Regions from separate parts of the Micromonospora sp. CPM1 genome, predicted to be linked through region 1. Evidence: predicted binding sites of a transcription regulator. Region 1 holds the regulator's gene; the other holds the start of a gene.
The links. Region 1 encodes HspR, which represses chaperone genes until heat shock. Its sites were predicted from a motif close to TTGAGTNNNNNNNACTCAA; they were not measured.
Positions count from the first base shown of each region.

Region 2: lon (endopeptidase La) is a predicted target of HspR. The motif match lies at 2,631-2,649, and genes of this name have one in related genera.

Region 1 is NZ_JAMHIU010000014.1:148,011-162,964, reverse strand. Features, by position in the region: gene M8C11_RS19000 (polyamine aminopropyltransferase) at 1-607, opposite strand, end outside; gene M8C11_RS18995 (hypothetical protein) at 604-1,377, opposite strand; gene M8C11_RS18990 (DUF350 domain-containing protein) at 1,377-1,799, opposite strand; gene M8C11_RS18985 (DUF4247 domain-containing protein) at 1,831-2,256, opposite strand; gene M8C11_RS18980 (DUF2617 family protein) at 2,253-2,747, opposite strand; gene M8C11_RS18975 (DUF4178 domain-containing protein) at 2,749-3,387, opposite strand; gene M8C11_RS18970 (hypothetical protein) at 3,473-3,850, opposite strand; gene clpB (ATP-dependent chaperone ClpB) at 4,089-6,680, opposite strand; gene M8C11_RS18960 (hypothetical protein) at 6,789-7,043, opposite strand; gene M8C11_RS18955 (DivIVA domain-containing protein) at 7,040-7,357, opposite strand; gene M8C11_RS18950 (winged helix-turn-helix domain-containing protein) at 7,563-7,781, shown strand; gene M8C11_RS18945 (cation:proton antiporter regulatory subunit) at 7,863-8,363, shown strand; gene M8C11_RS18940 (cation:proton antiporter) at 8,369-9,586, shown strand; gene M8C11_RS18935 (hypothetical protein) at 9,753-10,181, shown strand; gene M8C11_RS18930 (hypothetical protein) at 10,259-10,465, opposite strand; gene M8C11_RS18925 (heat shock protein transcriptional repressor HspR) at 10,643-11,083, opposite strand; gene dnaJ (molecular chaperone DnaJ) at 11,108-12,295, opposite strand; gene grpE (nucleotide exchange factor GrpE) at 12,375-13,112, opposite strand; gene dnaK (molecular chaperone DnaK) at 13,161-14,954, opposite strand, start outside.
Region 2 is NZ_JAMHIU010000005.1:165,309-180,262, reverse strand. Features, by position in the region: gene M8C11_RS08440 (DUF2726 domain-containing protein) at 1-351, shown strand, start outside; gene M8C11_RS08435 (hypothetical protein) at 606-1,883, shown strand; gene M8C11_RS08430 (Lsr2 family protein) at 2,090-2,437, opposite strand; gene lon (endopeptidase La) at 2,672-5,008, shown strand; gene M8C11_RS08420 (DEAD/DEAH box helicase) at 5,082-6,839, opposite strand; gene M8C11_RS08415 (hypothetical protein) at 6,958-7,785, opposite strand; gene M8C11_RS08410 (sensor histidine kinase) at 7,918-9,063, shown strand; gene M8C11_RS08405 (response regulator transcription factor) at 9,060-9,665, shown strand; gene M8C11_RS08400 (2'-5' RNA ligase family protein) at 9,710-10,243, shown strand; gene M8C11_RS08395 (family 43 glycosylhydrolase) at 10,282-12,477, opposite strand; gene M8C11_RS08390 (helix-turn-helix transcriptional regulator) at 12,603-13,346, shown strand; gene M8C11_RS08385 (cytochrome P450) at 13,452-14,456, shown strand; gene M8C11_RS08380 (isocitrate lyase/phosphoenolpyruvate mutase family protein) at 14,453-14,954, shown strand, end outside.

The DNA of each region.
Region 1 (14,954 bases):
GGCTGAGGTCGGCGCGGAACACGGTGAAGACGAGCACCACCCCGGCGACGGCGTTCACCGCGCCCACCACGAGCGCGCCCTTGAGCTGGCCGAAGACCGGGATCAGCAGGAAGGGGAAGGCCAGCCCGCCGAGCAGCGCGCCCACGTAGTCGGCGGCGAACAGGTCGGCCACCGCGCTGCCCGCCGACTGCTCCCGAATGCGTTGCAGCATCACCATGAGCAGCGGGATCTCCGCGCCGATCAGCAGGCCGAGCACGAACGCGGTGCCGACGAGCGCCGGGCCGTACAGGTCGAGCCAGGCGAACGCGGCGTAGAGCCCGAGCACGGACAGACCGCCGAGCAGTGCCAGCGTCAGCTCGATCACCGCGAACGACACCACCGCCCGGGACTGCAACGGCTTCGCCACCAGCGCGCCGACGCCCATCGCGAAGACCATCACGCCGAGCACGATCGACGCCTGACCGACCGTGTCGCCGATCAGGTAGCTGCCGAGCGCGACCAGCGCCAGCTCGTACACCAGGCCGCAGGCCGCGCACACGAAGACCGCGAGCAGGACCGCCGCGCGGGCCAGGCGCCACCGCGGCCGTGCGGCCACGTCGGCGGTCACCGTCTGCTCCGGGTACGTCCGGCGGCTCCCGCCCCGGCGCGCTGCGCGGGCACCCGTACCCGGTGGTTGCGGCGCTGCCGCACGCCCACCGCGAGGAACAGCGCGGCGAGCAGGAACAGGCCGATCGAGCTGAGGACGTAGATCCAGCGGTCCCGCCAGAAGTCGTTTCCGGCGTCCGGCAGCGGGGCGGCGGCTGTCGACGGCGCGGCGGTGGGCGTCGCGGCCGGCTCGGCGAGCCCGCGCTCGGCGGCGAGCAGCGGCAGGATCGTGGCGGCCCGGGTGACGGCCCAGCCCGGATCGTCGACGAACGCGTCCTCGTCCAGCCCGAAGCGGCCCAGCCGGGTCTCGATCGCGGCGAGGTCGGCGAACTCGATGTCGTCCGAGCCCTTGATCCGGATCGTGGCGGAGTCCTCCGACTCGCTGCTCGACGAGGTGTACCTGACGTTGGCGGAGACCGCGAGCCAGCGCGTACAGCCGGGCGCGTCGACGACTGTGGTGCCGTCGCCGAGGTTGGAGCCGACGCTCACCTCGTCGTACACGTCGAGCAGTTCCCAGCCGTAGCAGATGCCCTGGCTGTCGGCGGCGGCGCGGAGGATCGGCACGGTGCCGGAGCGCTCGTCGGCCGCCGGTGCGGGGACGGAGGTGTCCGAGTCGCCGCTGAACGCGCCGATGGCGCAGACGACCACCACGACCCCCACCACCACGGACCAGATCACCGTCTGGGTGCGCTTGTCCTTCCCCACCTGGTGCTTGGCGGGCTTGCCGCTCATCAGATGATCGCGGCCGCGATGATCGCGCCGGTGGCGAGGTGCACGGTGGCGGAGACCCACACCGCCGGGTGCGGCTCCGGGTCCACGAGCAACTCACCGAGCTTGCCCGGGGTGGCCACGTCGAGCAGCACGAACGCCGCCGCCATGATCACCAGACCGAGGATGCCGTACGCGGCGGCGCCGACCAGCCCCAGCGTGAAGTCGTCGTCGCTGGCCACGATCGCGGCGACCACGATCGTGCCCACCCCGAGCAGGTTGGACGAGAGCAGCAGCGCCGCGTTGCGGTTGCGCTCGGTCCAGATCAGCTCGTGGAGCTTGCCGGGGGTGGCCAGGTCGACCAGGACGTAGCCGATCGCCATCAGGACGACGCCGACCGCGCCGTAGGCCAGGGTGACCAGCAGGTCGGTGACGAGATGCTGCACAGAAGACTCCAGGGTGAGGGGGTCGGAGGGGCTACTTGCCGGAACCGGGGCCGCCGCCCCGGACCGTGCTGCCTCGGCCCCAGCCCCAGCTGTTGCCGACGACGCTGTGGTACCGGGGGTAGGCGGTGGTCATCTTCTCCAGCAGGATCACCGAGCCGACGGCGAGCGGGAGGATGACCACCGAGTCGTCGTCGTAGCGCAGGTAGACGCCGCTGCCGTCGACGTACTGGTCGGCCGGCTTCCAGGCGTCGGTGATCTGCTTGGACACGTCGCTCGGCGCCTTGTTCGAGGTGTACGCGATCGCGTTCGAGCCGATGTCCCGCCCGGTGGCGCGGGAGAAGTTGTCCTCCACGTAGCCCCGGGGCGAGAAGTTGCCGTAGAAGATCGTGAAGGCGGCGATGAGCGCGCCGATGACGGCGACCGCCACGCCCACCACGAACCACCGTCGGTACGTCACAGCTCCTCCACCACGGTCTCGGTCAGGACCAGCTCGTTTGTCTGCGGGTAGGCGTGCCAGGTGCGCCAGGCGAGCGCGCCGTCCGGCGGGCGGGGCCGGACTGAGAGCGCGGTGACCGCGTCCTCGTCGCCGGGGAAGACGCCGATCAGCGCGTACGGGTCCTCGGCCAGCTCGGCGCGCAGCGCCGCGACCCGGGTGCGCAGGCCGTCGCCCTCCGGCCGGAGCACTGTGGCGAGGAACCGGTAGCCGGCCGTCTCGTCGTGCAGCGTGCCGGGCAGGTGCGGCGGGCGGCCGGGCAGGCAGGCGACCGTCTCGGTGAGCGTGCCGAGCACGACCTGGTGGGAGGCGCCGAGCAGGCGCAGCCGCAGTCGGGGCAGGCCGGGCAGGTCGATGTCGCGTACGGCGAGCGCCGGCAGTTCCGGGCCGCCCAGGGCCAGGCTCAGGTCGGCGGCGCTGGTGTCGACGTAGGGCGCGTCCAGACAGACGAGCACGTCAGCGCACCGTGTCCGGGCCGCCCTGCGGGTAGATCATCACCTCGGCGCGGCGCAGCTCCTCGCCGAGGTTGACCTCCCAGCCGGCCTCCCCGTACGCCTCGAACGACAGCCGTGCGCCGCCGGGTGCCTGGTAGTCGTAGTAGCGCATGGTGCCGTGCGGGTCGAGGCCGGTGCCCTCGGTAGCGGTGTACCGGGCCTGGCCCGACTCGTCCCAGTTGTAGCGGCGGCCGGCGATCTCCAGCGTCGGGGCGCCCGGCGTGACGGTGGCTCCCGGCTCGCTGGTCCAGAGCACCATCTCCACGTCCGGGTCGGTCTCCACGGAGAGCCAGCGCTTCACGCCGCCCGCGTCGTCGAGCAGGTGCTCCGCCCAGCTCCACCCGCCCTCGACCAGGTGCACCGAGCCGCGCACGGTGTACGGCACCGTGCGGATCTCGACGATGTCGCCGGGCTTGAGCGCGCGCGGGTCACCCCGCAGCGCGTCGGCGTCCCGGTCCCGGAACGGGTCACCCGGCGCCGCCTTCGTCTTCGGGCGCGACGCCGATCGGGACTTCCGTACCGCGATGACGGCGATCACCACACCGGCCACCCCGACGAGGCACCCCAGCGTGGTCACCACGTACGCCAACGAACCGTTCACGACCGCCTCCCCCAACGTGCTCGGCGGGAACGGTAACAACCGCACGCACGCCTGATGAAGTCCTGTTCGCTGAGTGTGCGCTCAGTTACCGTGCGCCGCCGGTGAGCCGCTCGGCGGCGTATTCGCCCAGCGTGGCGCGACCCATGAGGCAACCGGAGAACGTGGTGAATTCACCGTCGTCGCCGCGCAGCCGCGCCCAGGCGTCCCGCCCGGCGGCCGGGTCGACCGCTTCCAGCAGCGTCGCCGCGTACGCCCGGCCGGCCGGTGAGCCCTTGCGGAGCAACCTGTCGATCCGCTTACGGGCCGCCTCCGGGTGCTCCCGCAACCCCTGTTCCAGCGTCCGGTACGCCTCGGTCGCGGGCAGGATCTGCCCCGCCAGCCCCACCCCGCCGAAGGCGAGGGTGTCCGCACCGTCGAGTTCCCGCACGGCCGCGTCCAGTTCCCGTTCCCAGCTCCCGCTCATGCCCCACTATGTGCCCACCCCACCAACCCCTCACCCCTGCCGCCCACCCTGGTTCTCCCCTCGCCCTCCCCGTTGATCAAGGAGTTTGTGTCCCCGCCGGCGCCTCCACAGGGCACAAACTCCTTGATCAACGCAGGTGGAGGTTGAGGCGAGCCCCGGCGGGTGGGGCAGCAGGGCGGAGTGCGGCGGGACGGCGAAGGCCCGGCCGGAGGCCGGGCCTTCGCAAGGGTGGTGCGGGTCAGGCGGCGGTGACCGCCAGGGACTCCTTGGAGTCGGACAGGTCGACGCGAACCGTGTCGCCGTCGCGGATCTCGCCGGCCAGCAGCGCCTTCGCGAGCTGGTCGCCGATCGCCGACTGCACCAGCCGGCGCAGCGGGCGGGCGCCGTAGATCGGGTCGTACCCGTGCTCGGCCAGCCAGGTGCGTGCGGAGTCGCTGACGTCCAGTGCCAACCGGCGGTCCGCAAGACGGGTTCGCATCCGGTCGAGCTGGATGTCCACGATCGACCGCAGGTCCTCGCCCTGGAGCGCGGCGAACACCACGATGTCGTCGAGCCGGTTGAGGAACTCCGGCTTGAAGTGCGACCGGACCACCGCGAGCACACCCTCCCGGCGCTCGTTCTCGGTGAGCGTCAGGTCGCTGATCACCGACGAGCCCAGGTTCGAGGTGAGGATCAGGATCGCGTTGCGGAAGTCCACGGTGCGGCCCTGACCGTCGGTGAGCCGGCCGTCGTCGAGCACCTGGAGCAGCACGTCGAAGACGTCCGGGTGGGCCTTCTCCACCTCGTCCAGCAGGATCACCGAGTACGGCCGGCGGCGTACCGCCTCGGTGAGCTGGCCGCCCTCCTCGTAGCCGACGTACCCGGGCGGGGCACCGACCAGGCGGGCCACGGAGTGCTTCTCGCCGTACTCGCTCATGTCGATGCGGACCATGGCCCGCTCGTCGTCGAAGAGGAACTCGGCGAGCGCCTTGGCCAGCTCGGTCTTGCCGACGCCGGTCGGGCCGAGGAACAGGAAGCTGCCGGTCGGGCGGTCCGGGTCGGCGACGCCGGCCCGGGCACGGCGGACCGCGTCGGAGACCGCGCCGACCGCCTCGGCCTGACCGACGACGCGGCCGCGCAGCGACTCCTCCATCCGGAGCAGCTTGGCGGTCTCGCCTTCGAGCAGCCGTCCGGCGGGGATGCCGGTCCAGGAGGCGACCACGGCGGCGATGTCGTCCGCGCCGACCTCCTCCTTGAGCATCGCGCCGTCGGCCTGGAGCCGGGCCAGCTCCTCCTCGGCCTGCTTCAGCTCGGTCCGCAGCGCGGGGATCCGGCCGTACCGCAGCTCGGCGGCACGTTCCAGCTCGCCGTCGCGCTCGGCCCGCTCGGCCTCGCCGCCGAGGCGCTCCAGCTCCTCCTTGGCGGTGGAGAGCTTGGTGATGTGGCTCTTCTCGGTCTGCCAGCGTTCGGAGAGCGCGGTGAGCTGCTCCCGCTTGTCGGCCAGCTCCTTGCGCAGTCGCTCCAGACGCTCGGCGGACGCGGCGTCCGGCTCCTTGGCCAGCGCCATCTCCTCGATCTCCAGCCGGCGTACCGCCCGCTCGATCTCGTCCACCTCGACCGGGCGCGAGTCGATCTCCATGCGCAGCCGGGACGCGGACTCGTCGACCAGGTCGATCGCCTTGTCCGGCAGGAACCGGTCGGTGATGTAGCGGTCGGAGAGCGCGGCGGCGGCGACCAGCGCAGCGTCGGTGATCCGTACGCCGTGGTGCACCTCGTAGCGCTCCTTGAGCCCGCGCAGGATGCCGATGGTGTCCTCGATGGTCGGCTCGCCGACCAGCACCGGCTGGAAGCGGCGCTCCAGCGCGGGGTCCTTCTCGATGTGCTCGCGGTACTCGTCGAGCGTCGTCGCGCCGACCATCCGCAGCTCGCCGCGCGCCAGCATCGGCTTGAGCATGTTGCCGGCGTCCATCGAGCCCTCGCCCTTGCCCGCGCCGACCACGGTGTGCAGCTCGTCGAGGAAGGTGATGACCTGGCCGTCGGAGTTCTTGATCTCCTCCAGCACGGACTTCAGCCGCTCCTCGAACTGGCCGCGGTAGGACGCGCCGGCGACCATCGCGCCGAGGTCGAGCGAGACCAGCTTCTTGTCCCGCAGCGACTCCGGCACGTCGCCGGCCACGATCCGCTGGGCCAGGCCCTCCACGATCGCGGTCTTGCCGACGCCCGGCTCGCCGATCAGCACCGGGTTGTTCTTGGTACGCCGGGAGAGCACCTGGATCACCCGGCGGATCTCCGAGTCCCGGCCGATCACCGGGTCGATCTTGCCGTCGCGGGCGCTGGCGGTGAGGTCCACGCCGTACTTGGCCAGGGCCTGGTAGGTCTGCTCCGGGTCGGCGGTGGTGACCCGGCGGTCCCCGCCCCGGACGGTCGGGAACGCCGCGACCAGGTTCTCCTCGGTGGCACCGGAGTTCTTCAGCGCGACCGAGACGGCGCCGCCGACCCGGGCGAGCCCGGCCAGCAGGTGCTCGGTGGAGGTGTACTCGTCGCCCAGCGGCCGCGCGATCTGCTCGGCGGCGCCGATGGCGTTGACGAACTCGCGGGCCAGCGTCGGCTCGGCGATGCTCGACCCGCGCGCGGCGGGCAGCGCGTCGACGGAGCGCTGGGCGACGCGGCGCAGCTCGGCGGGGTCGGCCCCGACGGCGCGCAGCAGGCCCGCGGCGGTCGAGCCCTCGGTGTCCAGCAGTGACAGCAGCAGGTGCCAGGGCTCCACGGTGGCGTGACCGCGCTGGTTCGCCAGCGCGACGGCACCGGTGATGGCCTCGCGGCTCTTGGTGGTGAGACGTTCCGTGTTCATGGGCTCCCCCGGATCGGCGTGTCCACTGGACATGACACAACCAGAGTTGAGTCTATTCCGCTCAACTCCACCCGTGTGACCTGAGTCACTGTCCTCCGGCCCGGCCGGTCAGCGACGTGGAAGGCGGGCCAGGCAGGGGGTCTCGTGGTCGGCGCGCAGCACGCAACGCCGGCCGCCGTCCAGCTTGCGGTCGCAGAACACCCAATGGCGTACGGCCTGGTCGTCCTCCGCCGAGACGGTGATCCCGCCCAGCTCCACCACCGCGAGGAAGGCCAACGACCGGCCGGCCGTGCGACCGAGCATCTTCGCCCGGGCCAGGTCCGCCGCGCGCACCGGCAGATGGATCACGTACCGCCCGGTCACGGCCGCCCGGCCAGATCGCGCATCGACGGGGCCTGCCGGGACTGCCACTCGCGCAACGCGCTCTTGATCCGGGCCGTCTCCTCACGGCTCCGGGCGACTTCGGCGTACGCGGCGGCGAGGTCCCCGGCGACGCGATCGAGGAACGCCGCGACCTCGGCCGGGTCCAGCCCTCGACGGCACGTCGCGAAGCGGTGGCCCCGCACCTGCCAGGGCCGGAGCGGAAGGTACGACGCGGAGCGGTAGGCGCCGACCGGCGCGGAGTTGGGCGGGCCCGCCTTCCGCCGCTTCGGACGTATTCGCAGGAGATTGCGCACGACACTGTCCCTTCTCGCGGAGGACGGGGGTCGGGACGAGCCACGGGGGATGCCCGCCCCGACCCGGGAAAGCTCCAGGTGCCATCCGGGAGCGTTCGTCAGCAACCTACAATCGGTACCAGTCGTAGGTCAACGACCGACCCACAATTGCTTGAGGTTGGAGGTGGTTGCATGGTCGAATGGGCGTGCCATCCGGGGAGTGTGTATGCCCAAGCAGCAGTACCAAGTGCTCGCAGACGAACTGAAGAGCAAGATCGATTCGGGAGAGTGGCCACCCGGCACCAAGCTGCCGAGCCGCGCCCAACTGTGCAAGGAATACGGCGTCTCCGACACCGTCGTCGGCAAGGCGATGATGATCCTGCGCGCGACCGGCCTCACCGAAACGCTCGAAGGCGTCGGCGTGTTCGTAGCCGAACGGGACTAGACCAGCCGCCCGAGCCGCATCGACCAGTCTGTGGTTCGGCCCCGGAAACAGCACGTGCGCGCCCGGAGTAGCCTCACCCGCGTGCGAGTACGTGTCGAACAGACCGCCCTGCCCGGGATCGGCGTACGTCATGACCTGATGACGGAGTCCGGCCGCCGGCTCGGCGTGGTCTCCCACCGCAATGGCCGTCGCGACCTGGTCCTCTACGACCCGGACGATCCCGACTCCTGCCAACACGACATACCCCTGACCGACGACGAGGCGGAGGCGCTGGCCGACATCCTCGGCGCGTCGCTGATGCTGGGTCAGCTCTCCGGGCTGCGCGAGCAGGCCGCCGGGCTGCTGACCGAGCAGATCGCCATCCCGGCGGGGTCGAAGTACGTCGGCAAGCGGCTCGCGGACACCAAGGCGCGCACCCGGACCAGCGCGTCAATCGTGGCCGTGCTGCGTCAGGGCGCCGTGAACGTCTCGCCCGATCCCACCTTCCGGTTCGAGGCCGGCGATGTGGTCGTCGTGGTCGGTACCCGTCAGGGGCTCGACGGCGTGACCGCGATCCTCGCCGAGACCGATCCGGACGGCTGACGCGTATGCACGAAACCACAATCCTGCTCATCGAGGTCGGTGCGCTGCTGCTCCTGCTCGGCCTGCTCGGCCGGCTGAGCCGTCGCTTCGGCGTGTCGCCCATCCCGCTGTACCTGCTCGCCGGCCTGGCGTTCGGGCACGGTGGTCTGCTGCCGCTCAACGCCAGCGAGGAGTTCTTCGCCGTCGGCGCGGAGATCGGCGTGATCCTGCTGCTGGTCATGCTCGGCCTGGAGTACAGCGCCAACGAGCTGGTGGGCAACCTCCGGTCCGCCGCGCCGGCCGGCCTGATCGACGCGGTGTTCAACGCGCTGCCCGGGTTCGCCTTCGCGCTCCTGCTCGGCTGGGGCTGGGTGGCGGCGGTGGTGCTCGCGGGCGTCACGTGGGTGTCGTCGTCCGGCGTGATCGCCAAGGTGCTCGGTGACCTGGGCCGGGTCGGTAACCGGGAGACCCCGGTGATCCTCTCCGTCCTGGTGATCGAGGATCTGGCGATGGCCCTCTACCTGCCGCTGGTCACCGCGCTGCTCGCCGGGGTCGGCCTGGTCAAGGGCGGCATCGCGCTCGCCGTCGCGGTGTTCACCGTGGTCGTCGTGCTGGCCGTGGCCATCCGGTACGGCCACCTGATCTCCGCCGCGCTCTCCGCCAAGGATCCGGAGGCACTCCTGCTCGGGGTGCTCGGCCTGACCCTGCTGGTCGCCGGTGTCGCGGCCAAGCTCCAGGTGTCCGCGGCGGTCGGCGCGTTCCTGGTGGGCATCGCGCTGTCCGGGCCGGTGGCGCACCACGCCACCGAGCTGCTCTCCCCGCTGCGTGACCTGTTCGCCGCGGTCTTCTTCGTGTTCTTCGGGCTGGTGACCAACCCGCTGGACATGCCGCCGGTACTGCTGCCCGCGCTGCTGCTCGCAGTGGTGACCATGGCGACGAAGGTGGCCACCGGCTACCTGGCCGCCCGCCGGGCCGGGATCGCCGAGCCCGGCCGCTGGCGGGCCGGCCTGGCGCTGACTCCGCGCGGCGAGTTCTCCATCGTCATCGCCGGGCTGGCCGTCGCGGCCATCTACCCGGTGGAGCCGAAGCTCGCCGCGCTCGCCACCGCGTACGTGTTGATCACGGTGGTGACCGGGCCGCTGCTCGCCCGGCTGCCCGACACCCCATGGTTCAAGCAGTGGCTGCGCAGCCGCGCCGCCGCCGCACGGCCGCCCGCGCCGCTACCCCTGGCCTCCGGCGACTGACACGGTGCCGGGCCGGATCAGCCGTGGGGCAGATCCGGCCCGGCGTTGTCAAATTGATCCCGGGAAGGTCTACCCCTGCTCCGTCCAACCGCGTTAACGTTTCGGCCCAGCAGCCAGGGTCCGCGGGTGGCCTGCGCCCCCGCCAGCGCAAGCGGAAGGTCGGCCGGTGAGCGTGCAGGAAGAGACGTTCCGCGGCTTCGCCAATCCGGTCGATCCCTCGCCCGCCGAGCTTCGGGCGTGGGCCTATCAACCGGATTCGGTGCCGCTGACCTCGATGCCGCCCGACTGGGACCTGCTGGTCGCCGGTGACCACCTGGTGCAGACGCTGTTCGATCTGGCGATGGACCAGGGCTGCCCGGCGCGGCGGTTCACGCTGCACTGCCTCTACATCTACGCCGCCGACGGCATCCGGACGAACTTCCGCGCCCACCCCAAGCGCCGGTTCCGCAAGCTGGTCGAGCAGGCCGAGAAGTCCGGCGACGACCTGATGCGCAACTGGGCGCACAACAGCCGGGTGCTGCTCGCCCGGCCGGATCTCTTCGTCTACCGGGACTGGTGCGAGGGCGGCCTGGTCCGCGAGAACCGCCGCCTCTGACGGCCGCCCTGAACAGCCTCGGCACGGCGAACGGGCCGGGATCCCCCGTGGATCCCGGCCCGCACGTCGGCGGATCGTCAGGTCGACCCGCCCTGCTTCTTGCGCCGCTCGTCGTCCCGTGCCCGGTCCACGCCGTGGTCCGTCTGGTCGGCGAAGCGCCCTTCCTTGACCTTGTCGCTGAAGCGTCCCTCGGTGACCCGGTCGAACCGCTCGCGGACGTTCTCGGCCACCTTCTCCAGCCGTTCCTCCGCGCGCTCGGCCACCTTCTTCGCCGGTTCCGTCATGACTCCCCCCGCCAGCCCGGAATCCGCTTTGGGGCTTTTGCCCCCTGCGGAAAAGCGTAGTTGACCCCACCCTGCCGTACGCCGCTTTCCCCTGACCCGGCCCGCGAACCGCCCGGGGGACGACGAAGGCCGGCGCGGCCCCGGGGGAGCGGGGCGCGCCGGCCTTCAGGTACGAGGTCAGCGGTCGGGAGCGCGGCGCGGACGCCAGACGACGAGCGCGGTGGACGTGCGGTTGGTGGGCACGAGGTCGCCACGGGGGAAGCCGCCGAGCGACTCCAGCTCGGCGATCCGCCGGTACGCGGCGTCGAGTTCCGCCTCCAGCCGGGCCACCCGCTGCTGCGCCTCTTCGAGCAGCCGCTCCAGCGCGATGATCCGCTTGACCCCGGCCAGGTTGATCCCGTCGTCCTGGCTGAGCCGCTGCACCTCGCGGAGCAGCACCACGTCCCGGACGCTGTACCGGCGACCGCCACCGGACGCCCGGCCGGCCTGCACCAGGCCCAGCCGGTCGTACTGGCGCAGCGTCTGGGGGTGCATCCCCGCCATCCGCGCGGCCACCGAGATCATCAAGACCTTGGCCTCGTAGGCCGGGTCACCCGAGCCGACGTACTCCTCCGACATGCCCGCTCACCTCCGCTGCCGACCTCAACTGAATCGACGTACCCGCGCGTCCAGATGTTCCCGCGCGGCGGGCGGAGTCTGCGCCGCGAAGGTCTCCAGCGCCGCCCGCGCCTCGTCCGACACCTTCGCCGGGACCACCACGTCGAGTGTGACCAGCAGGTCACCGGCGCGGCCGTCCTTGCGTACGACGCCCTTGCCGCGGGCGCGCAGCACCCGCCCGCTGGGCGTACCCGGTGGCACCCGCAGGGTCACCGTCCCGTCCAGGGTCGGTACGCGCAGGTCCGTGCCGAGAACCGCCTCGGCGTATGTGATCGGGACGGTCAGGGTCAGGTCGTCCCCGGTACGCCCGAACAGCTCGTCCGGGCGGACCTTCACCTGTACGAACAGGTCACCCGCCGCACCGCCCCGCTCGCCGGGCTCACCCCGGCCGGCCAGGCGGATCCGCTGCCCGTCGGCCACACCGGCCGGGAAGCGCACGTTCAGCGTGCGGGTCTTGGTGACCCCGCCGGTGCCGTGGCACTCCGGGCACTTCTCCTCGACGATCGTGCCGACGCCCTGGCAGTTGCGGCACGGCTCGGAGAAGCTGAACGACCCCTGGTTGCGGGTGGTCACCCCGGCGCCGTGGCAGACCGGGCAGGCCACCGGCTGGGTGCCGGGCTTCGCGCCGTTGCCGTGGCAGGTGTCGCAGACCCCGGGAGCGCGCAGCGTCAGTGGCAGCGTGACGCCGCGTACCGCGTCCTCGAAGTCGAGCGCCACCTCGGTCTCCACGTCCCGGCCACGGGCCGGGCCGCGCGGACGCGCCGGACCACCGCCGCCTCCGCCGCCGGAGAAGATCGAGCTGAACAGGTCGGTGAAGCCGCCGCCGCTGAACCGGTTGTCGCCGGCGCCCGCGCCGCCGCCGAACAGGTCGGAGACGTCGAACGGCATCCCGCCCGGCTGGCCCGCGCCGCGGGCGTTGCGCCGGAAGGCGCCGGAGCCGAACAGCGAGCGCATCTCGTCGTACTCGCGGCGCTTCTTCTCGTCACCGAGCACCGCGTACGCCTCGGAGACGGTCTTGAACCGCTCCTCCGCGCCGGTGTCGCCGGGGTTGTGGTCCGGGTGCGACTCCCGGGCCAACTTGCGGTACGCCTTCTTGATCTCGTCCGAGGAGGCGGACTTGTCCACGCCCAACGCGGCGTAGTAGTCCTTCTCGATCCAGTCCTTGGAACTCACCGGTCCACCCCCTTCCACGGGTCGAATCCCGGTCGTCCCGCCCGCCCGGTGCGGGCGGGCGGGACGTCACGGGTCGGCACTACTCCGGGTCCGCGACCGCGACCATGGCGGGCCGCAGCAGCCGCTCGCCGAGCTGGTAGCCGCGCCGCATGACCTGTACGCAGGTCGGCTCCGTCACGTCGGCGGAGGTCTGGTGCGCCACCGCCTCGTGCCGGGTCGGGTCGAACGGGTCACCCTTCTCGCCGAACGCGGTCAGGCCGAACTTCGTGAGCGCGCCGGTGAGCTGCTCGGCCACGCTGCCGAACGGGCCCACCAGGTCGCCGTGCTCGCGGGCCCGGTCCAGGTCGTCGAGGATCGGCAGCAGTGCGGTGAGCACAGCCCCGGTGGCCTGCTCCTGGACCAGGTTGCGGTCCCGGTCGACCCGCTTGCGGTAGTTGGCGTACTCCGCGGTCACCCGCTGGAGGTCGCGGGTGCGCTCCTCCAGGTCGGTGCGGAGCGACTCCAGCTCGGCGCCGAGCGGCGCGTCCGTGCCGGTCCCGCCCTTCGGCTCGGCGGGCGAGTCGACCACGGTCGGACCGCCGACCTCGGCCTCGCCGCCGATCTCGTCGACCACGACCTCGGCCTCCTCGACCAGCCCTTCGGCGGGCGCGTCGGCGGCCGCGTCGGCCGCCGAGGCGTCGTTCGCCGGCTGCTCGGTCACCTTGCCGAGCTTGCGCTTGTCGCGGATGACGACCCGGGGTTCGTCGCCGGTGTCCTTGCCGGCGCCCGGCGCCGACCCGGTGGCACCCGGGTCGGCCGCTCGTGGCTTGTCCGTCATGCGGTTACCTCATCCCTCTGCCGTGCGAATCGTGTCCGGGACCGGAAGTCACTTCTTGTCCTCGTCCACGATCTCCGCGTCGACCACGTCGTCGTCGCCACCGGCCTTCGGGCCACCGGCCGCACCCGCGCCGGCACCCGGCCCGGCCGCGCCCGGGGCGGTCTGCTCGCCCTCCTGCTGCTGGGCGTAGAGCAGCGAGCCCGCCTGCTGGGAGACCTGCGCCAGCTTCTCGTGGGCGGACTTGATCTTCTCGATGTCCTGCCCGCCGAGGGCGCTGCGCAGCTCGCCGAGCGCCTCGTTGAGCTGGTCACGGTTCTCGCTGGGCAGCTTGTCACCGCTCTCGGCGAGGAACTTCTCGGTCTGCCACTGGAGCGCCTCGGCCACGTTGCGGGTCTCGGCCTCCTCACGGCGACGCTTGTCCTCGTCGGCGTGCTCCTCGGCGTCCCGGCGCATCCGCTCGATGTCGTCCTTCGGCAGCGAGGAGCCGCCGGTGATCGTCATCTTCTGCTCCTTGCCGGTGCCCAGGTCCTTGGCGTGCACGTTCACGATGCCGTTGGCGTCGATGTCGAACGTGACCTCGATCTGGGGCACGCCGCGCGGGGCCGGCGGGAGACCGGTCAGCTCGAAGGTGCCGAGCTTCTTGTTGTAGGCGGCGATGTCCCGCTCGCCCTGGAACACCTGGATCAGCACCGACGGCTGGTTGTCGTCGGCGGTGGTGAACACCTCGGAGCGCTTGGTCGGGATGGTGGTGTTGCGCTCGATGAGCTTGGTGAAGATGCCGCCCTTGGTCTCGATGCCCAGGCTCAGCGGGGTCACGTCGAGCAGCAGGACGTCCTTGACCTCGCCCTTGAGCACACCGGCCTGGAGGGCGGCGCCGACGGCGACGACCTCGTCCGGGTTGACGCCCTTGTTCGGGTCGCGGCCGGTGAGCTGCTTGACCAGGTCGGTCACGGCCGGCATACGGGTCGAGCCGCCGACCAGGATGACGTGGTCGACGTCCGAGATCTTGATGCCGGCGTCCTTGACGGCCTGCTCGAACGGGCCCTTGCAGCGGTCCAGCAGGTCCTGCGTCATGCGCTGGAACTCGGCGCGGCTGAGCGTCACGTCCAGGTGCAGCGGGCCGGCCGAGCCGGCGGTGATGTACGGCAGGTTGATGTTGCTGGTGGTGGCGGCGGACAGCTCGATCTTGGCCTTCTCGGCCGCCTCCTTGAGCCGCTGCATGGCCATCTTGTCCTGCGAGAGGTCGATGCCGTGCTCGCCGCGGAACGTCTTCACCAAGTGGTCGATGATGCGCTGGTCCCAGTCGTCACCACCGAGCTGGTTGTCACCGCTGGTGGACTTGACCTCCACCACGCCCTCGGCCAGCTCCAGCAGCGACACGTCGAAGGTGCCGCCACCGAGGTCGAAGACCAGGACGGTCTGCTCCTTGGAGCCCTTGTCCAGGCCGTACGCCAGGGCCGCCGCGGTCGGCTCGTTCACGATCCGCAGCACGTTGAAGCCGGCGATCTCACCGGCCTCCTTGGTGGCCTGGCGCTGCCCGTCGTTGAAGTAGGCCGGGACGGTGATCACCGCGTCGGTGATCTGCTCGCCCAGGTACGCCTCGGCGTCCCGCTTGAGCTTCATCAGCGTGCGCGCCGAGATCTCCTGCGGGGTGTACTTCTTGCCGTCGATGTCGACGGTCCAGTTGGTGCCGATCTCACGCTTGACCGACCGGATGGTCCGGTCGGGGTTGGTCACCGCCTGGCGCTTGGCGACCTCACCGACGAGCACCTCGCCGTTGCGGGCGAACGCGACGATCGAGGGAGTCGTACGCGAGCCCTCGGCGTTGGCGATGACGGTGGG
Region 2 (14,954 bases), on a different contig from region 1:
GCGGTCGAGGCGTACGTGGCGGGCCGGATCGCCGACCCGATCGTGCGCGGCCTGCACGTGCGCTGGACCGGCGGCCCGGCGGAGGGCTGGGCCTGGGCCGAGGTGCGGCCCGGCCGCTGCCTGCTGGAGCGGGTCCGGCTGACAGCGCGCGGCTTCTCCTGCGGCGTCGACCCGGGCCGGCTCGCCGAGGACCTGGCCGTGGTGGCGCTGGGGGAGCGGCTGCGTGACCTCGACGCCGCCGCGCCGTCCCTGCTGGACCGTGACGAGCTTCTCCGGCGGGTACGTGCGCTGGCCGCGCGGCGGGACTCCTTCGACGGCGGCTTCGCCTTCGATCACCTCTGCGCCGACTGAACCGTCCTCGCCGGCGACGACGGCGACTTTCGATTTTTTCCGATCTCCGGTTGAACCTTCGCCGACGGCGCTCCGTACCTCATCGGGAATGGACGCAGATCTTCCCCGCCGCGCCCGGACGGCGCGGAGACGGTGCGGAAAGGGCATCGTCGGCCATTGACGTGCGACCGAGCGTCGCAGTGATCTCACACCCCGAATTCGTCGGTCCGCCGGGATCACCAGTCAACTACCGGATCGAGAAGGAGAGCAATTCGATGCGCAGGTCCACACGGGCGCGCCGGTCATCCGGTAACGCGCGGAGCAAGCGGTTGCTGGCGGTTGTCGGCACGCTCGCGGTCTTCGGCGGCATCGTCGCCGTCACCCAGATCTCGTCCGCCCAGGACCGGCGGACGACCACCCGCGCCGCGTCGGCGTCCTGCGTGCCCGCGAGCCCGGGGGCGACCGCCCCGAACGGCCAGGGCAGCACCACCCGTACCTGGCAGAACGGCCGCTGGGTCCGCAGCCACTGGGGCGACGGCCAGATGTCACCGGCCGAGTGTCAGCAGACCAACGCGGGCGGCGCCGGCGCCGGCACCCCGACCGTGGCCTGCCCGGACGTCCGCGGCCGGCTGCCGCAGGTGCCCGACCGGGCGCGCGCCGAGGTGGACCGCACCCTGGCGCTGCTGGAGTCGCAGATCGCCGACGCGAACCGGCGGCTCGCCGCGGACGGCCGCAACGGCGGCGACTTCATCAACAACGCGATCCTGCGTCCGCTCGCGGACAAGCGCACCGCGGCGCTCAACCGGATCGCCACCGCCATCGGCCGGGTCGCCCAGCGCCCGCAGGGCCTGGACCAGCTCGCCCAGTGCGCGCTGACCGACACTCCCGGCACCGGCGGCGGCCAGAACGGCGGCAACAACAACGGCGGCCAGAACGGCGGCAACAACGGGGGCCAGAACGGCGGCGGGAACAACAACGGCGGTGGCCAGAACAACGGCGGCGGCAACGGCCTGAACGTGCTCGCCAAGGACTGCTCCGGCAGCCAGCTCCAGGCGCACGACGGTTTCCAGAACGGCAACCGGTGCGTGAGCACCGCGTTCGGTGAGGTGGGCGCCGCGGCGAACAACCCGTCGCTGCTGATCACGCAGTTCCCGAACCAGGTGCGGCGCAACCAGCCGTTCACGCTCCGGGTCACCACCAAGAACCTGGTGCGCGACCGCTTCCTCGCCGCCGGCCAGGGTGGCTACTACCTGGAGAGCTCGCTGCTCAACGGTCAGGGCCTGGTACGCGGTCACTTCCACACCGCCTGCCGGATGCTCGGCAGCACCCGGCAGCCTCCGAACCCGCAGGACGTGCCGGCCTTCTTCGTCGCCACCGAGGACGGGCGGGGCGGTGACCAGCCGGACGACGTGCTGATCCAGATTCCGGGCCTGGCGCAGTCGGGCGTGGCGCAGTGCGCGGTCTGGGCCGGTGACGGCTCGCACCGCATCCCGATGATGGAGCGGGCCAACCAGACCCCCGCCATCGACGTGGTGCGCATCCGGGTCAACTGAGCCGGCGAACGGCCGTGGCCGTCCGGGGGACTCCTCCGGGCGGCCGCTGCCGTTCCCGCGTACGGGCACGGTGGGAGGTGATCCCGGAAGAAATCTCGTGCCGGCGGTATCCAGCCGGATGAAAAGCGCCGACCACAGAAAGCCGATCGGGGCCACACCGATTTCTCAGCGTGACCCCGGGATGCCCGACGGTGAACCGGTGACGGTCAGCGGTTCTTGTACGCCTCGACCACCGACACCGGGATGCGCCCGCGCTCGGAAATCTCGAACCCGTTCTTGGCGGCCCATTCGCGGATGGCGCGGTTCTGCTCGCGGTCCATTCCCGAGGTGCTCGGCCGGGTGGTGCGGCGGGCGCCGCGGGTGACCTCGGTCGCTCCCCGGCCGATTCGCCTGCCAGCGCTGATGTACGGATCCAGCGCCTTGCGCAGGACGCCCGCGTTCTCGTCGGAGACGTCGATCGTGTACGCCACGCCGTCCAGGCTGAACTCGACGGTCCGATCGGCCTTTCCGCCGTCGAGGTCGTCGGTCAGAACGGTGATTACTTTCCTTGCCATCGCCATTACTCCCTGTGTCGGGCGGGGTGTGGCTAAGAGTTTGACCTACCGTGCGGTAATTCCGCAACAATAGCCCGCTGTTTCCATTCGGCGGGTCGCGGTAAACGGTGCCGCCATTGGGTGCGCGGCGCGGGAACGAGGCGCTCCGGAGTGGCGTGGGTCACAACCCGGAACAAGGGACACGTTTTGTTACTTGAGCCAGACACGCTCAACCAACGTGATGGCAGGTGTTCGATGGCAACTCTTCCGGTACTTCCTCTGACCGACGCCGTCCTGCTGCCCGGGATGGTCATCCCGGTGACCCTCGACCCGACCACCCAGGCCGCCGTCGACGCGGCGCGCGCCACCGGCGACAAGGAACTCCTGGCCGTACCCCGCATCGACGGCGAGTACGGCTCCGTCGGCGTGGTCGCCACGATCGAGAAGGTGGGCCGGCTGCCCAGCGGCGAGCCGGCGGCGGTCATCCGCGGCCTGGCCCGCGCCCGTATCGGCTCCGGCGTGCCCGGCCCCGGCGCCGCGCTCTGGGTCGAGGCGACCGCACTCGACGAGCCCGCACCGGCGGGCCGCGCCCGGGAACTCGCCCGCGAGTACCGCGCGCTCATGACGTCCGTGCTGCAACAGCGCGGCGCCTGGCAGGTGATCGACGCGATGGAGCGGATGACCGACCTGTCCGAGCTGGCCGACTCGGCCGGTTACGCGCCCTGGCTCAGCCTGACGCAGAAGACCGAACTGCTCGCCGCGCCGGACGTCACCGCCCGGCTGGAACTGCTCGTCGGCTGGGTGAAGGAACACCTGGCCGAGCAGGAGGTCACCGAGCAGATCAACAGCGACGTCCGCGAAGGGCTGGAGAAGTCCCAGCGGGAGTTCCTGCTCCGCCAGCAGCTCGCCGCGATCCGCAAGGAGCTCGGCGAGGACGAGCCGGACGGCTCCGCCGACTACCGCTCCCGGGTGGAGTCCGCCGACCTGCCGGAGAAGGTGCGCGAGGCGGCGCTGCGCGAGGTCGGCAAGCTGGAGCGGGCAAGCGACGCCTCACCCGAGGCGGGCTGGATCCGTACTTGGCTGGACACCGTCCTGGAGATGCCGTGGAGCACGCGTACCCAGGACAACACGGACCTGGCCGCGGCCCGGGCCGTGCTCGACGCCGACCACGCCGGCCTGGCCGACGTGAAGGACCGCATCCTGGAGTACCTCGCGGTGCGCAACCGGCGCGCGGAGCGCAACCTCGGCGTGGTCGGCGGGCGCGGCTCCGGCGCGGTGCTGGCCCTGGCCGGCCCGCCCGGTGTCGGCAAGACCAGCCTCGGCGAGTCGGTCGCCCGGGCTCTGGGCCGCAACTTCGTCCGCGTCTCCCTCGGCGGTGTCCGGGACGAGGCGGAGATCCGCGGCCACCGGCGCACCTACGTCGGCGCGCTGCCCGGCCGGATCGTGCGGGCGCTGCGCGAGGCCGGCTCGATGAACCCGGTCGTGCTGCTCGACGAGGTCGACAAGCTGGCCGCCGGCTATTCCGGTGACCCGGCGGCGGCCCTGCTGGAGGTGCTCGACCCGGCGCAGAACCACACGTTCCGCGACCACTACCTGGAGGTCGACCTCGACCTGTCCGACGTGCTGTTCCTGGCCACCGCCAACGTGGTCGAGGCGATCCCCGGCCCGCTGCTGGACCGGATGGAACTCGTCGCGCTGGACGGCTACACCGAGGACGAGAAGGTCGCCATCGCCCGGGACCACCTGCTGCCCCGGCAGCGGGACCGGGCCGGGCTGACCGCCGACGAGGTCGACGTCGCCGACGAGGCGCTGGCGCTGATCGCGGGCGAGTACACCCGGGAGGCCGGCGTCCGGCAGCTCGAACGGGCCCTCGCGAAGATCCTGCGCAAGGTCGCCGTCGCGCTCGCCGCGGACTCCGCACCGGTGCACGTCGACGCCGGCAACCTGGCCCGCTACCTGGGCCGGCCGAAGTTCACCCCGGAGTCGGCCGAGCGGACCGCCGTGCCCGGCGTGGCGACCGGCCTGGCCGTCACCGGCGCCGGTGGCGACGTGCTGTTCATCGAGGCCACCACGATGGAGGGCGAGCCGGGGCTGACGCTCACCGGCCAGCTCGGCGACGTGATGAAGGAGTCCGCGCACATCGCGTGGTCGTACCTGCGGTCGAACGGACGGCGGTACGGCCTGGACCCGAACGCCCTGGCCGGGCGGCGGATCCACCTGCACGTCCCGGCGGGCGCGGTGCCCAAGGACGGCCCGAGCGCCGGCATCACCATGGTGACCGCGCTGGCGTCCCTGGTGACCGGGCGGCCGGTGCGGCCCGAGTTCGGGATGACCGGCGAGGTGACGCTCTCCGGCCGGGTGCTGCCGATCGGCGGGGTGAAGCAGAAGCTGCTCGCCGCGCACCGGGCCGGTCTCACCGAGGTGATCATCCCGAAGCGCAACGAGCCGGACCTGGACGACCTGCCGGCCGAGGTGCGGGAGGCGCTGACCGTGCACACCCTCTCCGACGTGGCGGACGTGCTCGCGCTGGCGCTGCGACCGGCCGAGATCGACACGGAGTCGCTGGACGGTCCGGCGCTCGCCGCGGCCTGACGACCGATGCGCCCCGGCCACAGACCCACTGTGGCCGGGGCGCCGTCGTGTCCGCCCGCGGGTCGCGCCGGGCTCAGCGGCGGTCGCGCCGCTCGTAGCCCCGGTCGCGGCGCTCGCCCGTACCGTCGCCGTCGCGGTCCCGGCGCACCGTCGCCTTGCGCCCCTTGATGGTGGTGCCGCGCAGCCCGGCGATGATCTCGTCGGCCACCCCCTGCGGCACCTCGACCAGTGAGAACCGGTCCGCGATCTCGATCGAGCCGATGTCCCGGCCGTTGATCCGGGTCTCCCCGGTGATCGCGCCCACCAGGTCCTGCGGCCGTACCCCGGCCCGGCGGCCCAGCCCGATGAAGACCTGGGTGGTGCCGCCGGTACGCGGGCGCCCCGGGCCGCGGCGCTCGCCCCGCCCGCCGGTCTCCGGCCGGCCCTCGCGCGGACCGCGGACCGGAACCTGCGGGATCTCCTCCTCGTCGTCCGAGCCCGGCGACGTCGCCTCGTGCGCCAGCTTCACCGCCGCCAGCGCCACCTCGACCAGGTCGAACTCGTCGGTGAGCGACTCCACGATCGCCCGGTACGGGTCGAGGTCGTCCTCCAGCAGGCTCTCCCGCAGCGCGCCCTGGGTCAGCTCCAGCCGCCGGGTGCGCATGTCCGCCACCGTGGGGATCTTGTCGATGGCGATCCGCTGCCCGGTGACCCGCTCGATGGTCTTGAGCATCCGGTGCTCGCGCGGCTCGGCGAGCGTGATCGCCACACCCTCCCGGCCGGCCCGGCCGACCCGCCCGATCCGGTGCACGTACGACTCCGGTGCGGACGGGACGTCGTAGTTGACCACGTGGGTGAGCTGCTCGACGTCCAGCCCTCGGGCGGCCACGTCGGTCGCGACCAGCAGGTCCGCCGTGCCGGCGCGCAGCCGGCCCATCACCCGGTCCCGCTGCTCCTGGCTCATCCCGCCGTGCAGCGCCTCGGCCCGGTAGCCCCGGCCGTTCATCGTCTCGGTGAGCCGGTCCACCTCCTCGCGGCTGCGGCAGAACACGATCGCCGCGGTCGGCGACTCCACGTCCAGGACCCGGCCCAGCGCGGCCGGCTTGTGCCCCCGGGCCACGATGTACGCGCTCTGCCGCACCCGGGGCGCCTCCCCGGCGACCGGCCGCTCCCGCTCGATGCGGATGCGGACCGGGTCGGTCAGGTGCTGCCGGGCCAGCCCGTCGATGCGGGCCGGCATGGTGGCCGAGAACAGCACCGTCTGCCGACCGGCCGGGGCGTGCTCCAGGATCGCCTCGATGTCCTCGGCGAAGCCCATGTCGAGCATCTCGTCCGCCTCGTCCAGCACCACCGTGCTCAGCGCGCCGAGCCGAAGCGTGCCCCGGGCGATGTGGTCCAGGGCTCGACCCGGCGTCGCCACCACCACGTCCACGCCGTGGTCGAGCGCGCGCAACTGCCGGCCGATCGGCTGCCCGCCGTAGATCGGCAGCACCCGGGCGCCCAGGTCCTTGCCGTAGCGGTGGAACGCCTCGGAGACCTGCACGGCCAGCTCACGGGTCGGCACGAGCACCAGCGACACCGGGTCGCCCTCGGCCCGGCCGACCGGCATCCGCTGCAACAGCGGCAGCGCGAACGCGGCGGTCTTGCCGGTACCGGTCGCCGCCTGTCCCAGCAGATCCTGCCCGGCCAGCAACGGAGGGATGGCCTCCCGCTGGATCGGCGTCGGTTCCTCGTACCCGAGCGCGGACAGCGCGCCCAGCAACTCGGTGCGGAGCCCGAGATCGGCGAAGGCGAAGGCGTCCTCGGCGTCGTCGGGAACGGCGGGGTCGGTCGGGGTCGGTGCGGCGGTCATGCGACAAGTTTTTCATCACCGCCGCGCGGCGGTCGCGGCGACCGGGGCAAACGTTCGCCGCGCCACCCCTGTGCCGTCCCCTCCGGGTGATCCGGCGTGGCCCCGTGCCCCCGCCGGATCACCGGGACAGGACGGCCAGCAGCGTGGTGAGACCCACCCCGACGTCGAAAACCGCGCACCACAGCGCGTACCCGCGCGGCACCACCGCGCCGGTGCGGTGGTACCAGGCGTCCCACGCCGCGTGCACGAGCCAGCCCACCCCGACGAGCACCCCGGCGACCTCGGCGGACGCGGTCGTCGCCACGACCGCCAGGCCGCCCCACACGGCCGCCCCGGCGAGCTGCGCGGCCAGCGCGCGCCGGTCGCCCCACTGCCGCCGCCAGGTGCCGATCAGCAGGTAGCCGGCCGGCAGGACCAGCAGCGTCCAGGGCGCGAAGACGGTCGGCGCGAACCACATGTCCACGGTCATGAGCAGCCCCAGCCCGGCCGGCCACCCCCGCGCCACCGCCGCGGCGACCGGGTGCCGGCGCGGCGGCGCCGCGGGCGCGTGCCGGTGCCGCAGCGCCACCAGCAGCATCGCCGGGACCATCAGCAGATGACCGCCGAGCAGCAGCATGTCGTCCCCGACCCACCCGGCCCACCAGGGCGGGAGCAGCAGCAGGAACGGCACGTACATGGCCGCCGACATCTCCGCGGTGGCGGCCCGGCCGTCCCCCCGGTACCACATCCAGCCGGCCATGCCCGCCGCCATGTTCGTCGCCATCACCAGCGCGCCCACGTCCGGCCGCGCCAGCACCGCCGCGCCGCCCAGCAGCCGGCCGCCCACCTGCCACAGCGGCCCGAGCAGCACCATCCCGGCCACCATCGCCACCACCATCCCGGCCAGGTGCCGGGTCCGCGCCCACCCGGCCCACCGCCGGGGTACGACCACAGTCATCTCCGTCATGCCCCGACCCTGCCGCCGCCGGGCGCACCGGAGAAGGCGCATCAGTCACCGGGAAACCGTGCGGAACGCACGATCCGGCCGTGACATCTCGCAGGGGCGGGCGGGCCGGCGCACGCCCTAGGATCGGCGGGCATGACAGTCGATTCCGCCGACCACCGGCTGCGCCGGGCCCGGCGGGTCACCCTGCTGTCGCTGGCCACCAACGTGTGGACCACCGTGCTGCTGCCCGTCGTCGGCCTGACCCGTGAACCCGACCCGGTACGCGTCGCGTTCGGCGCCGCCGGGCTGCTCGCGTTCACCGCGGCCCAGATCGCGGTGCTGCACGCCGCCGTCACGCCGTGGCTGCCCGTACCGGCCCGCCGGACCCGGCACGCCGCGCTCACAGTGGCGGCGCTGCTCAGCCTGCCGCTGCTCGGCCCGGTCGCGGCCGGCTCCTGGCCCACCTGGGCGTGGCTGGGCGCGTCCCTGGTCGGCATGGTGCCGCTGCTGTTCCGGCCCGTCGTCGCGGCGGTGGCGGCGGCCGGCGTCCTCGCGGTGTCCGCCGCCGTCACCTGGTCGACGGGCGGGCCGGTGCCCACGGCGCTGCTGGTCACCGGCGTGGTGGGAGCCGGGATCGCCGCGCTCACCTGGGTGCAGGTCTGGTTCTGGGACCTGCTCGTCGAGGCCCGGCAGGGGCAGGCCGCCCAGGCGCGGCTGGCCGCGGCCGAGGAACGGTTGCGCTTCGCCCGGGACGTACACGATCTGCTCGGCCACGACCTCACAGTGATCGCGCTCAAGGCCGAGCTGGCGGAGCGGCTGGCGCCGCGCGACGCCGGCCGGGCCGCCCGGGAGGCGGCCGAGGCGCGGCGGCTGGCCGGCTCGGCGCTGACCCGGGTCCGGGCGGCGGTGCACGGCTACCGTGCCGTCGACCTGGCCGAGCAGGCCGCCGCGGTGGGGGAGGTGCTGCGGTCCAGCGGGGTACGCACGACTGTGGTCCCGCCGGACGGTGAGGTGCCCGCGCCGATCGCCGCCGACCTGGCCGCCGTGCTGCGCGAGGCCGGGACGAACGTGCTGCGGCACAGCCGGGCCGGCTGGTGCCGGATCGAGATCACCCGGGAGGGCGGCGTGGTGACGCTGACCGTACGCAACGACGGCGTCCGCGACGACGGCGGACCGGACCGGCTCAGCGGCGGCCTGCGCGGCCTGGCCGACCGGCTCGCACCGGCCGGCGGACGGGTCCGGGCCGAGGCCGCCGACGGCGTGTTCAGCCTGGTGGCGACGGTGCCGGTGACGCCGTGATCCGGGTGCTGCTGGCCGACGACGAGGAGCTGATCCGGCTCGCCCTGGCCGCCCTGCTCGACCTGGAACCGGACATCGAGGTGGTCGCGCACGCCCACGACGGGCGCAGCGCCCTGGACGCGGCGCTGGCCCACCGCCCGGATGTCGCCGTGCTCGACCTGGAGATGCCGCCGCCCGGCGGCGTCGAGGTCGCCGCCGAGCTGACCCGGGCGCTGCCCGGCTGCGCCCCGGTGATCCTCACCGGACACGGCCGGCCCGCCCAGCTCCGGCCGGCGCTCACCGCCGGGGTGCGCGGGTTCCTCGCCAAGGGCGCCCCCGGTGGCGCGCTGGCCGACGTGATCCGCCGGGTGCACTCCGGCGCGCGTTACGTCGATCCGGCGCTCGCGGCCGAGGCGCTGACCCTGCCGGAGTGCCCGCTCACACCGCGTGAGCTGGAGACGCTGCGGCTGGCCGAGCTGGGCACCCCGGTCGCGGTGATCGCCCGGCGCACCCACCTGGCCGCCGGCACGGTCCGCAACCACCTGAGCGCATGTGTGCAGAAGCTCGGCGCCGCCGACCGGGCGGAGGCGGTACGGCGGGCGCGGGAGGCCGGCTGGCTCTGACGTACGGGACGTCGCGGGCGGCTGACGCCGACTAGCCTGATCACGTGCGGACGGTCGAACTGCTCTGCTCGCCCGAACTGGAAGCGGCGGTTCGCGCTGCCTGGGACCGGCTCGCCGCCGCCGGGCTGCCCAGCCTGGCCCGCAACACGCACCCGACGAACCGGCCGCACCTCACGCTCGCCTCGGTCGAGGAGTTCCCGCCCGGCGCCGAGCAGCGCCTCGCCGACCTCTGTGACGCGGCGCTGCCGCTGCCGGTACGGCTGGGCCGGGTGGCGGTCCTCGACGGCAGCGCGCCGCTGGTGTGGCTGGTCCGGGCGACGCCGCAGCTGGTCGCGCTGCACGGCGCGGTCTGGGACGTGCTCGCCGAGGCGTCCGGCGGGCACTCGTGGCACCAGCCCGGCCGGTGGGTGCCGCACCTGAGCCTGGCGCTGCGGTTCGGCGCGGCCGATCGGCGCCGGGCCCGGGCGGTCGCCGGGGCGCATCCGCCGGCCGGTGCGTTCGTGGCGGCGCGCAGCTACGACGGCGACACCCGCACGATCAGCGAGCTGACCACCGCCTGCCCGCGGTCCGGCGGCTGAGCCGGGGCCGCCCCCACGACAGGGGACGGCCCCGAGTGTCAGCGGTGGAAGCGCAGGTAGTCGAACTCCGCGGTCACCGCCGGTGTCGCGCCGCCGTGCGCCACCAGCCCGATCCGCGGCGTCGTGTCCGCCGGGAACGTCCACACCGCGCCCCACGTCCAGTGCTTCCCGTCGCGGCTGGACCCGGCCCGGAACTCGTGCTCGCCGTTGACGGGGTCGACCCGGTGGGCCAGCCGCAGCCAGGTGGTGGTGCCGGGGGTGCCGACGATGCTGCCGCCGTACACGGGTTGCCCGGCGAAGGGCAGCTCGTAGCCGTACTCGACCTGCCGGGTGTTCCAGATCGCCACCTGGGTCAGCCGGGCGAACCGGTCGTCGTCGACGTACGCGACAAGGCCCGCCTGCTGGTAGTTGCGCACGCTGTCCTCGCCCAGGTCGAGCGTCACCTTCGTCTCGGCGACATAGTTGCCGGCCGGCGCGTCGCGCAGCAGCACCCCGGCGGTGTTGCCGGTGCCGGAGAGGTCGGCGTCCTGCACCGGCCAGCGCAGCGCGCCGCCGCTCACGGTGGCGGCCGGGTCCTGGCGGACCCACTGCCAGGCCGGGTCGAGGCGGGCGGTGAACTCGTCGGAGAAGCTGCGCAGCACCGGGCCGACCCGCGGGTCGGGGACGGTGTGCCGCGCCGGGCGGTACAGCCGGACGGCGCTGACGTTGTCGAACTCGGCCGGGCCGCCCTGGGCGCGCACGGACACCTCACCCGTCGCGGGGCGGGGCAGCCGCACCGTCACCCGGGCGACCGGGTCGCCGAGGCGGGACGGGCTGAGCGTGGCGACGAGCTGCCGCCCGCGTACCTCGATCGCGAGATCGTGCCGGTCGCGCAGGTCGAGGCCGGCGGGCAGCGCGGTGGACGCGGCGCCCGCCGTGAGCCGGCCGCGCCCGACGCGGACGTCCACGCCGTCCACCCGTAGCCCGGCGGTGGTCGCGCCGGTCAGCCGCAGGTCGGTCTCCACGCGCAGGTCGCCGCCGATCCGGGTACGCGAGGTGAGCGTGCCGCTGCCGGTCAGCACCCCGCCGGCGGCCTGCCACCGGCCGTGCTCGGCCCGCCAGCCGCGCAGGTCGGCGGTGGCGAAACGGGCGTCGATCGGGCCGGTGGTGACCGGCGCGGGCCGGACGCTGTCGGAGGGACCGGCGCCCGCGTTGACTGTGGGCCACCCGTCGATCCAGTCGAGCCGGTCGAGCAGCATCGGCCGCTCGTTGACGCCGAACGGCTCGTCCAGGTACGGGTCGGCGCGGTCGATCGCGTGGTAGGCGATCCAGTCCTGACCGGACAGGTCGGTGAGCACCGCGTTGTGCCCGGTGCCGATCCAGCGGTTGCCGTTCTGGGTGAGCACCGGCGTGCCGCCGGCCCGGGACACGTCGAGGCGCTGCCCGTCGCGGTCGGTGAACGGGCCGCGCGGGTCACGGGACCGGCCGACCTGGACGGAGTAGCCGGTGGCCGGGCCGGCGCAGCAGTTCGCGGTGGAGGCGAACAGGTAGTACCAGCCGTCGCGGCGCAGCACGTACGCGCCCTCGAACTTGTTGTCGATCGCGACCGCCGTCGGCGTGCCGGCCGCGCGCAGCCCGTCCGGGGACAGCTCGGTGACCGAGATGCCGCCGTAGTAGCTGCCGTAGTAGAGCCAGTGGCGGCCGTCGGCGCCGGTGAGCTGGCTCGGGTCGATCGTCCACAGGTAACCGCCGCCGGCGCCCGGGCGCGGCGCGACCACGGGCGTGTCGGCGAACGTCCACGGGCCCGCCGGGCTCGGCGCGGTGGCCACGCCCACGGCGGTGTCGAACGTGTCGTCGGAGACGGTGGTGTCGGTGACCGTCACGTACATCACCCACCGGCCCGCCACCCGCCGCACGTCGGGCGCCCAGAACGCGGCACCGGGCGCGGCGTAGGCGGGCCGCTGGTCCGGGGCGAACGCGTCGCCGACGTAGGCCCAGTCGACCAGGTCGGCGGAGCGGGCGATCGGCACCCGGTGCGTGCGCCCCTCGCCCTCGCGCAGCGGGTCGGAGGTGCCGAAGGCGTACCAGAGTCCGTCGTCGCCGCGCACCACGACCGGGTCGGCGAAGGTGTCGGCGAACCCGGCGGAGACCGGGTTGCGGTAGCGGTCGGGCCCGGCGGCGGACGCGGGGGCCGCGCCGGCGAGCAGAAGCGTGAGTACGGCGGCGAGCGCGCCACCGCGGCGGAGGTGTCCCATCGGGCCTGCCCTCGGGAGTAGACGGAGGTGCGGTGCCACCGTTTCTACAACGTTGGAGAGAGTGCTGTAAAGAACCCCGGGACCGTTCGGCGCGGCCCGAACCGTGCCCGTGTCAACATGGGCCGATGACCACTGGCGCCGACGGCCGCGGACTCGCCGGGTTCGCCGCGCTGCTCGCCGACCCCACCCGGGCCGGCTTCTGCCTCGCCCTGCTCGACGGCCGCGCCTGGACCGCCGGGGAACTGGCCCGCGCCGCCGGGGTCGCCGCGTCCACCGCGAGCGACCACCTCACCCGGCTGGTGGCCGGCGGCCTGCTCGTCGAGGAGCGGCAGGGCCGCCACCGGTACGTCCGCCTCGCCGACCCGGGCGTCGCCCAACTCGTCGAGGACCTGGCCGCGCGGGCGCCCGCACCGGCCACCCCGCCCCGCACGTTGCGCGCCGTGTCGGCCGGCGTCGCCCTGGCGTACGCCCGCACCTGCTACGACCACCTGGCCGGACGGCTCGGCGTGCTGGTGTACGACGCCCTGCTCGACCGCGGCGTGCTCGACCGCTCCGGCGGCCTGGCGCTGACCGGCAACGGCGTGACCTGGCTGGCCGGTCTCGGCGTACCGGTCGAACCGCTGCGCGCGACGCGGCGCCCGCTCGTCCGCGACTGCCTGGACTGGACCGAACGGCGCCCGCACCTGGCCGGCGCGCTCGGAGCGGCGCTGTGCGGACGCTTCCTCGACCTCGGCTGGACCGTGCGAGGCGCCGGGCGAGCGGTACGGCTCACGCCGTCCGGCCGGGACGCGCTGGCCGACGCGCTCGCGCTCGACCCGGCGCTGCTGGCCCCGCCCGCGTCCCGCGACAGCGGTCCCGCCCGCGCCTGACCCGCCCGTGCCTCGCGGCACCCGTCCCGCCCGCGCCGGGCCGCCGGATGTGCCCGGCCGGATCGTTCGGTCCGGACCGAACTGTCGGCGCCCTACGGTCGGACGATGGATTCACCGACGATCACGGCTGCTCCGGGCACACCGCCCTGCGGGCCGCCGACCTCGGACGACGGCGGCTGGGTGGTCACCCGGTACGCGGACGTCGTCTCCGTCCTGACCGATCCCCGCTGCGTGGTGCCGCCCGCCGAGGAGGCGCCGGAGGGTGGCCTGGCATGGCTGCGCGCCTCGGTGAGCCGGTTCAGTCCGCCGGACCGGCATGCCGCGCGGCGAGCCGTCGGGGTGGCGGCGCTCGACACCCTCGACCCACGGGAACTGTGTGTGGCCGCGGAACGGCTGACCGGCCGGATCCTCGACCGCGCCGCGACCGGGGACAACGGCGGTGACCGGGTGGACGTGACCGGTGATCTGGCTCGGCGCGTACCCCTCGTGGTGCTGGCGGAGCGGCTCGGCCTGGCCGACCCGGCGGCGGCCGTCGCGGAGGTGACGGCGGTGGCCGCCGCCTACCACCCGGGCGCCGAACCGGCGGCGGTGCGGCGGGCGGACCGGGCGGTGGCGGCGCTGCTGGCCATGTCGCCGCCCGCTCCGGCCGAGGTGACAGCGAACCGGCTCGGGCTGCTGGTGCAGGCCGCCGATGCCACCGCCGGGCTGATCGTGGCCGCCGTCCGGCACGGGCTCGACGCGCCGGACGGGCTCGGGACCGACGCGCTGCTCGCCGAGGTGCTGCGCCTCGACCCGCCGGTCCGGGTCACCCGCCGGGTCGCCGCCGACCCGCTGAGCCTGGACGGCCAACCGGTGCGCGCGGGGGAGCGGCTGCTGCTGCGGTTCGACGCCGCCAACCGCGACCCGGCGGCCTTCCCGGAGCCGGACCGCTTCCGCGCCGGCCGGGCGAACGCCGCGCTGACGTTCGGCGCCGGTCCCCGCGGCTGCCCCGGGCAGCGGCACGCGCTCGCCCTGGCCGCCGGCGTGGTCGGCGTGCTGCGCCGCCGCTGCCGTCCCGCCGTCCCGGCCCCTGACGTCCCGACGACCCGACTCGAGGTGATCCTGCGATGACCGACCGGTACCGCGCATTCCGTGACCTGCACCGGCCCGGCGAACCGCTGCTCCTGCCGAACGCCTGGGACCACGCCTCCGCCGCGGCGCTCGCCGCCCGGGGCCACCCGGCGATCGGCACCACCAGCCTGGGCGTGGCGGCGGCCGCCGGCCGGCCGGACGCGGTCCGCGCCACCCGTGCCGAGACGCTGGAGCTGGCGTACCGGCTGCGGGACCTGCCGGCGCTGCTGACGGTGGACGTCGAGGACGGCTTCCACGACGACCCGGCGGAGGTCGCCGGGTTCGTGGGCGAACTGGCCGCGCTCGGCGTGGTCGGCGTGAACCTGGAGGACGGCCGCCCGGACGGGCGCCTGGCCCCGGTGGAGCACGTCGCCGCCGTGATCGCGGCGGTCCGCGCCGCCCTGCCGCAGATCTTCGTGAACGCCCGCACCGACGCCTGGTGGCTGGGCGTGCCGTCGCCGCTGGCCGAGGCACGACGGCGGGCGGCCGCGTTCCGGG